4 regions of the Bacillus sp. JJ1521 genome follow, and region 3 is predicted to be linked to each of the others. Evidence: predicted binding sites of a transcription regulator. Region 3 holds the regulator's gene; each other region holds the start of a gene.
What was found. Region 3 encodes Rex, which represses fermentation and respiration genes when NADH is low (regulators of the CRP and FNR family bind a similar motif). Its sites were predicted from a motif close to TTGTGAAATATTTCACAA; they were not measured.
Positions count from the first base shown of each region.

Region 1: a site for Rex is predicted at 2,294-2,311, ahead of qoxA (cytochrome aa3 quinol oxidase subunit II). Genes of this name have one in related genera too.
Region 2: a site for Rex is predicted at 2,358-2,375, ahead of V7147_RS04310 (DoxX family membrane protein). Genes of this name have one in related genera too.
Region 4: a site for Rex is predicted at 1,928-1,945, ahead of V7147_RS14910 (DUF2249 domain-containing protein). Genes of this name have one in related genera too.

Region 1 is NZ_JBALOX010000075.1:25,266-29,425, forward strand. Features, by position in the region: gene V7147_RS12460 (hypothetical protein) at 1-88, shown strand, start outside; gene V7147_RS12465 (respiratory nitrate reductase subunit gamma) at 362-541, shown strand; gene V7147_RS12470 (VanW family protein) at 931-1,794, opposite strand; gene qoxA (cytochrome aa3 quinol oxidase subunit II) at 2,371-3,285, shown strand; gene qoxB (cytochrome aa3 quinol oxidase subunit I) at 3,344-4,160, shown strand, end outside.
Region 2 is NZ_JBALOX010000021.1:38,242-42,401, reverse strand. Features, by position in the region: gene V7147_RS04315 (PLP-dependent aspartate aminotransferase family protein) at 1-1,610, opposite strand, end outside; SAM riboswitch class I at 1,727-1,836, opposite strand; gene V7147_RS04310 (DoxX family membrane protein) at 2,399-2,905, shown strand; gene V7147_RS04305 (aldo/keto reductase) at 3,033-3,950, shown strand.
Region 3 is NZ_JBALOX010000019.1:7,841-12,000, reverse strand. Features, by position in the region: gene V7147_RS03870 (YdiK family protein) at 1-203, shown strand, start outside; gene tatC (twin-arginine translocase subunit TatC) at 258-1,007, opposite strand; gene V7147_RS03860 (twin-arginine translocase TatA/TatE family subunit) at 1,024-1,215, opposite strand; gene V7147_RS03855 (redox-sensing transcriptional repressor Rex) at 1,250-1,900, opposite strand; gene moaC (cyclic pyranopterin monophosphate synthase MoaC) at 1,903-2,394, opposite strand; gene V7147_RS03845 (ABC-F family ATP-binding cassette domain-containing protein) at 2,689-4,160, shown strand, end outside.
Region 4 is NZ_JBALOX010000102.1:1,704-5,863, reverse strand. Features, by position in the region: gene V7147_RS14935 (hypothetical protein) at 1-228, opposite strand, end outside; gene V7147_RS14930 (DUF2249 domain-containing protein) at 243-449, opposite strand; gene V7147_RS14925 (DUF2249 domain-containing protein) at 436-696, opposite strand; gene V7147_RS14920 (Crp/Fnr family transcriptional regulator) at 818-1,507, opposite strand; gene V7147_RS14915 (hypothetical protein) at 1,661-1,801, opposite strand; gene V7147_RS14910 (DUF2249 domain-containing protein) at 2,003-2,233, shown strand; gene V7147_RS14905 (molybdenum cofactor guanylyltransferase) at 2,376-3,002, shown strand; gene V7147_RS14900 (DUF5316 domain-containing protein) at 3,154-3,447, shown strand; gene V7147_RS14895 (TIGR04053 family radical SAM/SPASM domain-containing protein) at 3,840-4,160, shown strand, end outside.

The sequences.
Region 1 (4,160 bases), on a different contig from region 3:
ACCAGAAGCTAAAGAAATTACATTGCTAGAAAATCAGCGTGAGGAAGCCGATTTAGAAGAACTTTCATATCAAATGCTTTATCAATAATTGTTCATAACTTTGTGGATAATGTGGACAGTGTGGGTAAATCTGATGGTTTTCTGTGGATAACGGGGATATTGTGGAAAAAAATATTCAGTAAATTTTCAACACTATCCACAAAAGGATCCACAGGTTGTGGAAAACAAATGTTCTTATGTGGATAAGTGGACAAGAACCTAAAATTGAAAGGAGGTTAAATGATGGAATTACGTTTCTAGTGGACGGCATATCCTTAAATAGTATAGCAATCCTTGTTTTAGGTACATTTTACCGATTAAAATTCATGTCATCCTTCTCGTTCTGTTATTTGCATCGATTCCATTTACAAAGCTCGTTCATATGTTCAGTTTTTCGTTACGCTACCCAGCAAGAGCACCGCAGCAATACCACTCGCGTGATGGATACTCGAAAAACACGCGTCAAAACCAAGGGGAGGGACAACTCCTCATTTTTTTATGAAAACAAACGGAAAAATTCCGTTTAAATTTGGAAATACTCATATTCCGTTTTATCTAAACCAAATCTTAGGATTTTGTCCTATTTAGAGATATTAATCGGAATATCTCCGCCTATGAATTCTCATACCTACAAGAAAATCAACGATGAAAAATAGTAGGCCTCTGATTAAAAAAATTAACATAAAATCGGTAATCAAAATCGCAGAAAAATATTATTGTACAACAGCTAAGATACAAGGATAATTTAATGCTAAATCGGGTGTGATTTTGATTATAAAAATACCATAACGGGCTTAATATCAATAAAAAACACTTACTCAAACAATGCGAGTAAGTGTGCGATTTATTTATTTTGTTCACTTCAAGAGTACCCGTTAAGAATTAAAGGTCTCACTTTTCCTTTTTCGGTGTAATTTTTCGTGGCGTATAATTGATATCCTCCGAAGAATAGATGCTTACGATAAGTGTTCCTCCGTAAACTTTTGCCCGTATTAAAATCGGTTGATTGTATGTATTTTTAAAAAGAAAATCAGGCCCATACCAGCTAACTGTTGCATCGCGTCCCGCGGGAACATAGCCTACCCGTTTACTATGGGAATAGCGCTTAACAATTTCAACCCCGGCAAGGTCGACAGCATTGAATAGGGTGGAGGAAGTTTGGCAAATCCCACCTCCGATACCTTCAATCAGTTCACCCCTAATGATTTCCGGCGCTGGCTGATATCCTCTGGCCGCGGTTCTTTTTCCAACGACCTTATTAAAAGAGAAGGTCTCATTTTGAAAGAGTACATGACTATCGATGGCAGCTGCTGAAAGGGCAATATTTGTAGATCGTTCCTTATTAGAAGAATTAAAATGCGTAACATACTGCCCAATCATTTTTACACGAATTGTTGATAAAAGCTCACTATCAACCCGCGGATAAATTCGCTCCACGGGGACCTCAATGAAATCCTCTTTTCCAAAAAAACGAGAGTAAAATAATTTCGTAAATTTATCCTTATCTAATTTCACACCTACATGTTCCTTAACGATTTCACCCGTTTTGCCTATCTTCGCATCCTTTGATTCCTCATATACTTGCTCATCTAAATAGGTTAGAAAATCTGTATATTTATTGGTGTCCAATGTAGGAACACCGAGCAATGGAAGAGAATATTCAGCCCGATTCACGGTCGCAATCGTATTTCCTTTATAGGTTATGTACAGATTATCTTGAGGTTGAAATTGCTGCACAGAAAAGAAAAGCATCATAGTCCATAATATTTTCAGTGTCCCCACCACCTAATCTTTATCAAATACGCCAAGGCGTATTTGCGCCCAGATTTTTTCGAGCATGCTCGAAAACTTTCCTTTGAAAATCTGTGGCATCCGCCGGAGGCTATAACTTTATTCAGCGGAAGTAGGGGACTTCTGCTGAATAAAGTTAACTTCTTTTTTATAGTATGGATGGTTATTGTCAATTCCATTAAAAATGGGAGAACTTTTTTCATTTTAAAGATGTAACAAATTGTTCAAATTCGAAAAAACACCTGTGATATGCATCACATCAAGGTTTGAGGTGTTTATGTTAAAATAATTCCCTTTTACAAATATTTCCTTCCCTTTTCTGTAACAACTTTTTAAGGCACATGATGTTATCATCATTTACACAGTGATAAAGATTTAAAAAAACTATTTTGTAAAATAAACCTTAGCTGCAGTTTTCAACATATTACGAAAAAAACAAGTAGCTAAAAAATTTTTGACAACTTTGTGAAGTTGTACACAAATTCGTTGCAACATACATAGTTGTTTACTAAGAGCATCCATTCGGAAAGGAGTACGTTTATGAAAATAAAATGGTTTTTCTTATCGATGATTATTACTATTGCCACAGTGCTAACAGGATGTGAACCATTAATGGTCCTCGACCCAAAAGGTCCACAAGCTGCGAGGCAGGCCCATGATATCCTACTCTCAATTGGAATCATGGCAGTAGTTGTTATTGTCGTTTTCGTATTATTAGGATATATGCTTTTTAAATATCGGGCTTCGAAAATGCCAGAGGATTACGAGCCACCACATATTGAGGGAAATCCTTGGGTTGAAGCCATTTGTATTGGGATTCCAATCTTAATCGTTGGATATATGTCAGTTGTATCTGTTCAAAGTAACTACATTGTTGAGTCGGCACCACAGGGCTACGAAGATCAGGAACCATTGGTTATCTATGCATCATCCTCAGATTGGAAATGGCATTTTAGCTACCCGGAAGAGGATATTGAAACAGTAAATTACTTATATATTCCAACAGATCGACCACTTGAATTCAAACTTTATTCATACGGTCCAATCACAAGTTTTTGGATTCCTCAGCTTGGCGGGCAAAAATATGCCATGGCCGATATGATTACGACGTTGCATCTTGCTGCCGATGAGCAGGGCGAATTGATGGGGCGAAACGCAAACTTTAGTGGAAAGGGATTTGCGGAAAACACATTTAGTGTAAATGCCGTATCTCAAAAAGATTTTGAGGAATGGGTAGACGAGGTTAAAGAAACTGCGAAGCCTCTTACCGAGGAAAAGTTCGATGAGTTATTAGAACCAGGCCATCTTGGGCAAATGACATTTACTGGAACTCACCTAGAGTTTTCACCACCGCCAGCTCATGACCATGGATCAGGTGATTCTGAAGAAGGACACGAAGTTCACGAGGAAGATCATACGAAGCACGAAGCACATTCAGAACACAATAGTCATTGATTTTTAAATAAAGCTTGAACGCCGAGTTCACACTTCAATTGAAAGGAGTAACAAACGGATGGAATTCTTTGAACGTTTTGCCATACCACATCCAAGTCCAGCCATCTATGCAGCGATGGTCGCAATAGGACTTACCGTAATCGGAATCGTCGCCGGTTTAACCTATTTTAAAAAATGGGGTTATTTATGGCGTGAATGGTTAACGACCGTTGATCATAAACGAATTGGAATCATGTATTTAATCTCCGCCTTAATCATGCTATTTCGTGGTGGGGTGGATGCAGTTATGCTACGTGCACAGTTAGCTGCACCTGAAGCGAAGCTGTTGGACGCTCAGCACTATAATGAGATATTTACAACACATGGTGTTATTATGATCATGTTCATGGCGATGCCTTTCATCATGGGCTTCATGAACTATGTTGTGCCTCTACAAATTGGAGCACGTGACGTGGCATTCCCACGCCTAAATGCAATTAGCTTCTGGCTCTTCTTTATGGGAGCAATGCTATTTAATATCTCCTTCGTAATAGGGGGATCGCCTGATGCAGGGTGGACTTCATATTTCCCACTTGCAGGCAATGATTTCAGTCAATCAGTTGGTACGAACTACTACATGATTGCGTTACAGATTTCAGGTCTGGGTACAATGATGACAGGGATCAATATGATCACGACGATTTTAAAAATGAGAGCACCTGGCATGACCTTGATGAAAATGCCAATGTTCACATGGACTACTCTAGTTGCTAACTTAATCATTGTGACAGTATTCCCGATCTTAACTGTTTTATTAGCAATGGGAACAATGGATCGACTTTTCGGAACACACTTCTTTGCTAGTACAAATGGTGGTATGGATATGCTTTGGGCAA
Region 2 (4,160 bases), on a different contig from region 3:
GCCTCGGGACTTCTAAAGACTTGAACAATATCAATTGGAAACGGTACTTCCTTCAAACTTGAATATGCTTTTTCTCCAAAAACTTCTGTTTCTCTAGGGTTTACTGGAACAATTCTATATCCCAAACGCTGCATTTTTCTTGCCAATCGGTTACTCGGTCGAGCCGGATTACTACTTAATCCAACAATCGCTAGTGTTTTTGGTCTTTGTGTCTCAACTCCATCAATCTCTTCCCGAACAATTGGTGATTGTAGCGCCCAACGAATGACTCCTTCATCGTTCACTACAACTTCTCCCTTTTCTGCACCTTTAAAAGAAAGACCTGTTGCTTCATAAAACGCACGATCAAGATCATTTTGTAGGTCGCGAACGGATTCAATTCCGACGGAGAGACGAATCAAGTCTTCTGTAACCCCAGTTAGAAGAAGTTCTTCCGCACTTAACTGCTGATGGGTTGTCGATGCTGGATGAATAATTAACGACTTCGCGTCGCCAACATTCGCTACATGTGACCAAAGTGCGATATTGTCGATGACGTTTTTCCCTGCATCACGACCACCTTTAATTCCGAAATTTACGATGGACCCAAAGCCATTGTTTAAGTACTTTTGTGAAAGCTCATAGGATGGATGGTCCTCTAGCCCCGGATAGGATACCCACTCAACTGCTGGGTGATTTTTTAAATAGTTTGCTAGTTCTAAAGCGTTTTTGTTATGTTTTTCCACACGTAGATGGAGGGTTTCAAGTCCTTGCAATAAATAAAATGCATTTTGTGGACTCAAGCATGAACCAAAATCACGCAGAAGCTGTACGCGAAGTTTTTGGCTATATGCAAGTGTTCCAAAATCATAGGCATATCTTACGCCGTTATAGCTTCGGTCAGGCTCAGTAAATCCCGGGAATTTAGGGTTATTCCAATTGAAGCGACCCCCATCTACAACAAGACCACCAATTGTGGTTCCATGACCACCAATCCATTTCGTTGCAGAGTGTACGACAATATCAGCACCCCATGTAATTGGTTTACAAATATATGGAGAAGCAAATGTATTATCAATAATAAGTGGAATTTCTGCTTCATGTGCAATTGCTGCAACTGCTTCTACGTCTAAAACCTGTAAGCTTGGATTTCCGATAATTTCAGCAAAAACTGCCTTCGTATTTGGAGTGATTGCTTTTCTAAAATTCTCTGGATCTTTCGAATCTACAAAGTGGACCTTAATTCCGTATTTCGGTAATGTGGTTGAGAACAGATTATATGTACCACCGTATAGATTTGTAGCAGCAACAATTTCATCACCCGCTTCTGCAATGTTCATGATCGCTAAGGCAATGGCAGCCATCCCTGATGATGTCGCAACAGCCGCAACCCCGTCCTCTAAAAGGGCAATTCGTTTTTCCAATACATCTACAGTTGGATTTCCAATTCTTGAATAAATATTCCCAGGTTCATCAAGGGCAAATAAACTCCTTGCATGCTCAGAATTATGGAAAACATACGAACTTGTTTGATAAATAGGCACTGCACGTGACCCGGTTGTTGGATCTGGTGATTGTCCCCCGTGTAATAATATTGTTTCTAAATCATAGCTTTCAAATTGATTACTCATATATATACCTCCAATATTTTTATAGGAAAACTAGGAATAGTACTTATACAACTTCAAACCTTCATCATCCAAGCAATAGAAAAAGCCCTCTTCAATAAGAAGAGGGCTTTATCCTCCTCTTATCTTTCAGGTAAAAATACCTGCAGGAATTAGCACCTTTTCAAGAATAATCTTGAAGGTTGCCGGGTTTCGTAGGGCCATGTCCCTCCACCGCTCTGGATAAGAGTCTATATTAAATTAATACGTTCCTGTTTTGCTGTATAAAAGGATTATAGTATGTGAAAAGTCCAAAGTCAAACACTTTTTGAAATATTTTCCCTTATTGGAATTTTCGCTTCGTACTCATTTCTTATTAAAAGCCTTCCAGTCAATGCGGAAGGCCGAGTATCTAATGCAGTTTTGGGATATCGGACATAAATTTGAGTTTATCGGACATTCGGGGGGAGATATCGGACGGAACTTAAATTTTATCGGACAATCCGCCCCTAATATCGGACAAACCCAAATTCAGCAGACCATATTAAAAGAGTTTAGGTTCATCCGGAAGATAGAGTATCCTCCCTATTCCTATGTATGTATTTAGAGCAAAAAAAAGACTATAAAATCATATGTGTCATATTTGTGAAGCCTATTGCATTTATTTGAAATCCGCTGTATATTAAGAGTGTAGAAAGTTAGTGAAAAACTTCACAAACTAACTACAACAAAGCTGGCAGCTAAAAAGCACTCATATTTTTTTACAACAACTTGTGAAGAGTTTCACAAATCAATTATAAGGGGAGATTAGAATGAAAATATTCTTAAAAGGACCTATTATGGCAGTAGTTTGGACAGTATTACGTGTATGGTTAGGTATTCAATGGCTAGAAGCTGGTTTTCATAAAGTAACAGCAGGCGGATTTGATGCAGGTGGATTTATCCAAGGTGCCATCGCAAATGCAGGTGGAGATCACCCAGCAGTACAAGGCTGGTTTGCAGCATTCCTTGAAGGCTTTGCCCTACCAAATATTGAGTTATTCAACGTACTCATCCCTTGGGGAGAATTACTTGTAGGACTTGGCTTAATAGTAGGTTTCGCAACAATTCCAGCATTACTTGCAGGTGCATTCATGAACCTTAACTTCATGCTTGCTGGTACAACAAGCACTAACCCAACGCTTTACACAGTAGCCATTATTCTCTTATTCGCAGGCGCTGCAACTTACTACTACGGTGTAGACAGATTCGCAGTACCTTACCTTACAAAACGAATTAACGAGAAAAAAGCTACAAAAACAGCAGCAAACGTTGCATAACTAAAGTGTTCCCCCTAAGTTAGGGGGAACACTTTTTTTGTGACGTGGCTTTCCATTCATGATTGAAATAGGTAGACTAGAGAGAGGAAACAGTAATAACAGTTCTAAAATTGGAGGTAAATCAACCGTGCGAAAAATAAAACTTGGAACGAGTACATTAGAAGTACCAGTTGTTGGAGTAGGCTGTATGAGGATTAATTCTTTGGAAAAGCCTGAAGCGGAAAAATTTGTGCAAACAGCATTAGAAATCGGTGCCAACTTCTTTGATCACGCCGATATTTACGGTAAAGGTGAATGTGAGGAAATCTTTGCAGATGCAATACATATGAATGATGATGTAAGGGAAAAAATCATTCTTCAATCCAAATGTGGCATTCGAAAAGGAATGTTTGATTTTTCAAAGGAGCATATCCTCAATTCTGTAGATGGGATCTTAAAACGACTCAAAACGGATTATCTTGATGTCTTACTTTTACATCGTCCAGATGCCCTTGTTGAACCTGAAGAGGTAGCAGAAGCATTCGATGTACTAGAGTCTTCCGGGAAAGTTCGTAACTTTGGTGTATCCAATCAAAAACCGATGCAAATTCAATTACTTAAAAAATATGTGAGGCAGCCTATTGTTGCGAATCAACTGCAATTAAGCATCCCAAATGCCCATATGATTGCAAGTGGCGTTACGGGTAATATGCAAATTGACCAGTCCATTAACCGTGATGGAGACGTGCTCGATTTTTGCCGTTTAAATGACATTACGATTCAACCTTGGTCCCCATTCCAATATGGTTATTTTGAAGGTCCTTTTCTTGGCAATGAGAAATGCCCTGAATTAAATCAAAAGATTGACGAAATTGCAGAAAAATATGGCGTATCCAATACGACGATCGCGATTGCATGGCTATTGCGTCATCCGGCCAACATGCAACCAGTTATCGGAACAATGAATGTAGAACGCTTAAAGGACTCTGTAAAAGCAAGTGAAGTTCAATTATCCCGTGAAGATTGGTACAGCATTTTCCAAGCAGCAGGTTATCTCTTACCATAAACCCTCTTAAAGTAAGGGGCTCTGTTTCAAGGTGCAGAACACCAAATAAATATCAAATTAGGCTCTAATTTTTCAACTAAATTAGAGCCTTTGGTTTTTATTGATTTATCAATGATTAGAGTCTATTTAACGTCAATATAGATAACATTTTAGACATTAGATTTTTATAACTAGCAAAAGTAAGATAAACGGAAATTTTCCGACTAGATT
Region 3 (4,160 bases):
GAACTTCACCTTTTGTAATGGGCATCTTTTACACATTATTGGGTGCATTCTTTACGTATATCGCGATTACTAATGCAACGCAGTCTGTCTGGAACTTTTCCACGGTGCTACTTGCACTTATCGCAACATTTGACTTTGGTATGGCAATCCGTATGTTTGTCCTACACAGCAAAATAAAAAAAGTAACTAACGCAAAAAAATAACCTCCCGGTGGAGGTTATTTTTTATTATCTAACTTCAACTGCAGCTTTTCAGAATTATTCCATACTATTCGCTGCCATCATTTCCGCTTTAAGCACCTTCCTGTAAGCACTTCTTGATACGAGAATACTGATTTCATATAATCCGAATAACGGCACGGTGACCATTAAATGGGAGATGATCTCAGGTGGCGTAATTAACCCACCGATGACTAAAAGGACAAAATACGCATACTTTCGTATTTTGGATAAAAACATCGGTGTCACGATTCCGAGTCTTGTTAAGAACATTACGACAACTGGCAGCTGAAACAAAAAGCCAAACGGTAACGTTATCTGCAGCAGGAATTGAAAATACTCATTAATCCCGATTACCTGGTTTATATCAAGGCTCACCGCTAACCGCGTCATAAAATTCACAACAAATGGAAATAGAATAAAATAAGAGAAAGATATTCCTAGTAAAAACAATATTACCGAAACTGGGATATAACTCAATGTTACCTTTCTTTCCCTCTCATACAAACCCGGACTAATGAAGGCCCAAAGCTGAAACAGTAAAAAAGGGGAGGAGATAACAAATGCAATAATAAATGCAAAATTCATATATATTTTAATTGGATCTGTTATCCGGAAAGCATTCATTGTCAGCTCTTTAGCTTCTTCCGCATTTTGCAAATAAACAATTACATGCTCTGCTAGAAAAAAGCTTCCTAAAGCAACGATGAAGAAGAAAACGACTACATAAATCAGTCGTTTTCGCAGCTCACCAATATGATCATAAACGGACATTTCTTTTTCGTTCATGTGACTCATCCTATCATTACTTCACATCATGAGTTTCATTCTTCTTAACATCATCTTCGTCATCATCTGCTAAACCTTTTGTTGCGTTTTTGAATTCACGCAATGTATTACCTGCTGCTTTTCCTAATTGAGGTAACTTACTTGGTCCAAAAATTAGTAACGCTGCAAATACGATCAATAGAATACTACCAAATCCAAGATTCCCCACTGTGAGTCACCTCCCTACATTATAAATTCTATTTCTATTCTTCATTTGAATCATTTGAATAATGCTTTAAAAAATAAACAAGTGCTTGTAGCTCAACAGCTAAATCAATATGGTGCACCCGAATATGTTCAGGAACGTTGATTCTTGCTGGAGTAAAATTAAGGATACCCTTAATCCCTTTATTTACCAGGCGGTCAGTAATCGACTGAGCTGCTCCAACCGGCACCGTTAAAATGGCAACTGTTACATCATCGGGCAATTCATTCTCAAGATCATCTAAATGATGCACCTTTACTCCACCAATACTACTGCCTACTTTATTATAATCCACATCAAACGCAAGCTCAATTTTTGTATTATTATTTTTTGAAAAATTATAATGCAAAAATGCTGTTCCTAAGTTACCCACACCGATTAACGTAACCTTCGTTAACTCATCCTGATCAAGGGTCTTACTAAAAAAGGATAATAAATAATTGACATTATAGCCATACCCTTTTTTTCCCAATGCACCAAAATAGGAAAAATCACGTCTAATCGTGGCGGAATCAACCTTAACCGCGTCACTCAGCTCTGCAGAAGAAACCCTTTGCTTTCCCGAGGCATGCAGATTTTTCAAAAACCGATAATAAAGTGGCAGCCTTTTGGCAGTTGCTTGTGGTATTTTTGATTGTTCTAAATTCATGTTTATTCCCCCGCTACTTGCCTTTTGAAATCACCGTTTTTTCCACCAGTCTTTTCAGCTAAATAGGTTGGTCCAATTACCATCCCTTTATCAACCGCTTTACACATATCATACACCGTTAGCGCACAAACCGATGCGGAAGTCAACGCTTCCATCTCAACACCGGTACTGCCTTTTGTTTTAACTGTTACGGTAATATGTAAAATATACTCATCTTGAGTCGTCCAACTAAAACGAATGTCGACTCCCTTTAATGCTAATGGATGACACATCGGGATTAGCTCTGATGTTTTTTTAGCTGCCATAATACCAGCAACCTGGGAAACAGCAAGAACATCCCCCTTGCTCACTTCATTATTTATTATTTGCTCATAAATCAATTTATTTACAGTAATACTTGATTTTGCAATCGCTGTACGAACAGTATCAGATTTCTCCGTAATATCTACCATCTTAGCGCGACCTTGCTCATTAAAATGGGTAAATGATGTCATTTATCGAACCCTCCACTATGACTGAATGTTTAAAAGGAGGATGAAAAGGACCAAGAAGTTCGAGGCGGTGCAGCTTTGAGTACCGGAACGTATGTATTTAATACGTGAGGCACGGAAAAGCAAGCCAACGAAGAAATTCGATGTGTCATTTTCACCGGACTTTTTGAACCTCCACTAAAACTATACACTATTTTACCACATCTGTCTTTGTAACATCTGTGAACATTATCATTGCAGTTGCTCTATTTAGATAATATAAGATACACTGTTCATAGAAACAAGAGGTGAGAAACAATGATTTTACTACAAGTAAATCAGCTCAAAAAGTATTTTGCTGCTGATCTTATTTTATCGAATATAAAATTAGAAGTACAAACCCGTGACCGAATTGCCATTGTTGGTCGAAACGGTGCCGGAAAGTCCACTCTATTAAAAATTATTGCTGGCCATATGTCTCATGATGGCGGCGAAATCATTAAGCCAAAAAGTGTCACAATTGATTACCTCGCACAGGACACTGGGCTTGAATCAAATCTTACCATCTGGCAAGAAATGATTACCGTCTTTGCATCATTACAAAAACTTGAAAAAAACTTAAGAAACCTTGAAATAAAAATGGGCGACCCATCTATTTTTGAAAATCCCACTGATTATCAAAAGCTACTTGAAGAATACGATCAGCTCCAGGTCGATTTTAAGGAACAGGGCGGCTATCAATATGAAGCCGACATTCGATCCATCTTACATGGTTTTAATTTTACAGAAGAAAGCTATAAAACCAAAATATCTAGCTTAAGTGGTGGTCAAAAAACACGGCTCGCTCTTTGTAAATTATTACTAACAAAGCCTGATTTATTGATTCTTGACGAGCCGACAAACCACCTCGATATTAGCACGCTTACCTGGCTTGAACAATATCTCCAAGGCTATCCTGGTGCACTCTTAATTGTTTCCCATGACCGTTACTTCCTAGACAAAGTCGTTAACCAGGTCTATGAGATTTCAAGACACACAAGCAGCAAATATGTTGGAAACTATAGCAACTATTTAAAAATAAAGGCTGAAAATTATGAGCTTGATCTGAAAAAATACGAAAAACAACAGGAAGAAGTCGAAAAACTAAAGGACTTCATCGCCAAAAACTTAGTCAGAGCCTCGACAACGAAACGTGCACAAAGTAGACGAAAGCAGCTTGACCGAATGGAACTGATGGACAGGCCATTAGGGGATGAAAAATCAGCTTCCTTCCATTTTGACATTGAACGACAAAGCGGAAATGACGTGTTAAGTGCAAAAGAAATCTCCGTTTCCTATGAAAAAGACAAACCCATTATCAAAAATGTCAATTTCAATATTTATCGCGAAGATAGTATTGCGTTAGTGGGTCCAAATGGGATTGGAAAATCAACTCTATTGAAAGCACTTATCGATAAGCTTGAACATGTGAATGGGACCATTCGTTTCGGTTCACATGTAACGGTTGGCTACTACGACCAACAACAAGCCGACCTTACCTCAAATAAACGGGTGTTAAATGAATTATGGGATGAATACCCGCTTAAACCCGAAAAAGAGATCCGTACTGTTCTTGGGAATTTCTTGTTTTCCGGGGATGATGTGTTAAAAATAGTTTCAACCTTAAGTGGTGGTGAAAAAGCGAGACTTGCTCTTGCTAAGCTGATGATGGAAAAATCAAACTTCCTTATTCTTGACGAGCCTACGAACCACTTAGATCTTGATAGTAAGGAAGTACTTGAAAATGCGTT
Region 4 (4,160 bases), on a different contig from region 3:
GGCTACCGGCACAAGTTGGTACATAGCTCCCATTGCAACCATTAGGGCCCATCCAAGTATCAATAAATGGGCAGATGAAAGGAGGGCAGGGGTTCGAAAAATCCCGTCTATCACCATATGCCCATTGAATAATAGGATGACTTGAGATGCGATTAAGGCAATAACACTAAAGATAATAAAAGAGAGCGGCAGCCTTATATCAGTTTCATTTGATAATTGAGGCATCATTTGCAAGCAGCTCCTTATTTCGTAATTTCAATTTGAAAGCCGCCATCAGGGTGAGATTCTGTTGTATGTTTGTAGCCAAGCTCATCTAACTGTTCATATAAGAACATTGGTCGCCGATCATTGATAATGGTTAACGTGTCGCCTTTATTTAATTTCTCGAGAGCTTTCAATGTCCTCATCATTGGTGTAGGAGGCTCAAGACCTCGATTATCTAATTTCATTAGTGTCACCTCGTTTAGTAAAAGTGACCTTCCAATGTCTTTTATCAATTTGCTCGGCTTCATTTGAAAAACCTTTTGCTTTTAAAATTGGAAATAAAGGAGTCGGTTTAAATGGTGCGTGTAAAATGAAAATATCTCCATCCTGCAAAGGCTTTACTGCTTCCATAATCTTTTGAAAAGGCTCGATTTTATTTTTTAGATCTTCCCTTACATCTACTTCAACAACTTTTGATTCTAATGGACTCATTTTTGATATCCCCCTTGATTAACGTTTATAACCTAATGATAATCATTTTCAATGAGAAATGATGTGACGTGAATCACAAATACCGAAAGATCAAAGACAAAGAACGCCACTTTCTGTTGGTCTAAAATATCTCATCATGTAACTTCATGTGATCTAATAGGTAATATCCATCAGGGGTCATTTCTACAATCTGTTTCTTTTTCAATACTGAAACCGTCCTGCTTACTGATTCGCGTGTTGTACCAATCATGTTGGCAAGCTCGCGATTAGTGAATTGAGTAGTTAGCTTGAAGCGATTGCCAATCTTTTCTCCGTTACTTCTGCATAAACGAAGTAACAGCATAATGATTTGTTCTTGTGTATTTAAAAGAATTTGTTCCTCCAGTCGTTTTTGAAGGTCGATGATTTTTTCACCTAAAACTTTAAAAATTTTAATACAAAGCTCAGGATTCTTTAATAATATTTCTTCAAATCTATCAATGGGGGTTAAAATAATATTCGAGTCCTCAATCACTTCGGCATGTGCAGGATATCCACCTTTTCTAAAAAATCCAGCATGCGGAAACATTTCTCCTGCTTCGAGTACGGACACAATCTGTTCCTTCCCGTGCATGTCAGACTTATAAATTTTCACCTTTCCAGATTGAATGAAAAAAACACGATCAAGTGGATCGTCTTGCATGAAAATAAACATTTTTTGTTTATATAATCGTGACTGTGAAATTTCAACAATTGGATCTAGTTCTTCCGGGGTTAATTCCCGAAACAATGGAACTCCTTTCAATTGTTCACGAATGGATGATATTCCCATCGGTCTCACTCCTTGTTCAAATTAACTGTACCAAAGGCAACTCCTTCTTAAGTGTAGCAATCCACGATATTAAAACTGTGATTTATATCATAGGTATTGAAATCAAAAACAATGTTCAAAAAATGGACACAAAAAAACTAGGAGAATATACTCCTAGTTTTTATCGTCTTTTTCCTCCGCACAATTAAAGCAAAGTAACCCTTTTTTATCATCTAAAACAATACCATTAATAAATCCGTCTAAACAATAAATGTCTTTCCCACATTCCTTACATGTACCTACTAAATCTTTCATCTTTTCACCCCGTAATTACTTTAGATTCCACAATCATGAGGTATGACAAGATGCTTACGTGGCATTTCGAAATTCACTTTCATTATCGCATATTTTTCTAGACATATGATAAAAAACATACGTTCATCGTGATAAGTTTCACTACAATATTGGATTAGACTCGATACAATGGACTCATAAAACAAAAGGAGGAATGTTAATATGGTATTTGCAGCGAAAGTAAATGCACCAGATTTTGCACCTAAGGATAAGCACCCTACCATTTTTAGAGCATTTGATAGTTTACAATCAGGTGAAATCATGGAGCTTACAAATGACCATGATCCACGACCACTCCAATACCAATTCATGATGGAACGCGGTGAAGAATTTTCTTGGGAATACCTTGAACAAGGCCCGGATGTTTGGCGCGTTGCAATCGGTAAAAAATAATCAGGGATTTCGATATCTCTCTCAAGGTGTATGCAAAGTTAATTTACGAATTTGCCTGCACCTTTTTTATGGTTGAAAAAGTTTCGTTTGGAAGACTGTTCCAATCGTGCTACTATGAAGAAAAAGTAAAAGGAAGTTACAAATGAATAAAACAAAAATCACAGGTATACTTTTAGCTGGTGGAGAATCAAGGAGATTCGGAAGTCATAAAGCATTTGCCAAACTATATCAAAAATACTTTTATGAATACGCAATAGAGGCAATGGAAGGGAATGTGGGCAATCTTCTTATTGTAAGCCATCCCGCATTAGTCGGTCAATTTCAGAGCCAAACGTCAGTGGAAGTTATTCAGGATTTACCCAAATTTAAAGGGAATGGACCACTTGCAGGCATGTTCACTGTTATGCAAAAAGAAGTTTCGGATTGGTATGTTGTTTTACCTTGTGACACTCCTTTTGTGACGGATGTTCTCGTTAAGCAACTAATCACTTTTACAACTGACCCTAGTATCGATGCTGTCGTTCCGGTAATCAATGGTAGACAGCAGCCCTTAATCGCTGTTTACCATTTTAGGGTTGCAAAGAAAATAGAACAATTGCTTAAAGGTCAACATTTAAAAATGAGCCATTTGCTAGACTCTTGCCACGTCAAATACGTAACAAATCAAGACCTTCAGTTACAAGGCTTGGAATTCGAAAACATCAACAACCAAACAGAATATGAAAAAATTCAACAAAAACCAATGACTGATACAAGGAACAAAGACTAAAAACGCCACGTCTGAGTGGCAATGTCTTTGTGACTCACATTGTGCCGGCCTCCATTTGCTTTTGTTGTAAAATTCACGCAGCACACTCATAATTTTCTGAAAAGTATGATAAAATATCTATAGCAGATATTTTGAAAAGGAGGGATTGTGTTTGAGGGTAGGCTTAGTTTTAGGTATATTAACCTCTGGACTTCTATTATTCATTGGTTTGTCTACTCATCAATTTGAAACATTTTCAGTTATTTCAGGGACACTTGGGATTATTTGCTTCCTGCTTGCTGGAATCATGTCCGATTCCTTTATAAATGGAGATCGTGCAAGAGCGAACTACTATACCGAAAGAAACAAAGACCGAAAAAAAAGAATCCGATATTCCTATTTATTTTTCCTCTTGGGGGCACCAAACCTACTTGTGGCTGTAGTGTTAACCCTCAATTACATTTGAGTTTCTTCAAATAATATTTCTTCAATTAACTTTTCATATAATTGATTTCTAGTTTCAGCACTTAGCCCCTCTCTGGTCTAGCCAATCCGTCAAGAAGGATAAAAGGCATACTTCTCGCCGGCTTTTTCTTATGCTTGTCGGACTTGCACAGGACAAGGAAAGCTTCGACAGCATAATCATCGCACGAAGAAAATGCTTGGCATTTTCGAGGAAGTGCTGACATCGACGTTTGCCACAGGACGTGGTAGTTGTTAGTCGATGTTCTTCTCGGGCACTTGAGCTTTTCCTTATTTGTGAACTTTTTCAAACACCTCCTTGATCTGTGATGTAACTCACATAATTCACTTTTTTATAGTGTTAAAATGTGGACATTAACAAAGGAGGTTTGCCTCATGTTTGAAAGAGACTATAACGAAGACCCATTTATTGTCATTTGGGAGCTTACTAGGGCTTGCCAATTAAAATGTTTACATTGCCGTGCAGAAGCACAATATACGAGAGACCCTCGAGAACTTTCCTTTGAAGAGGGGAAAAAGCTAATCGACCAAATATATGAGATGAACAATCCAATGCTCGTGTTCACAGGTGGGGACCCATTAATGCGCCCCGATGTTTATGATATTGCTGATTATGCAATTAAAAAAGGCGTACGTGTTTCAATGACACCAAGTGCAACACCAAATGTTACGAAGGAAGCAATTCAAAAAGCTAAG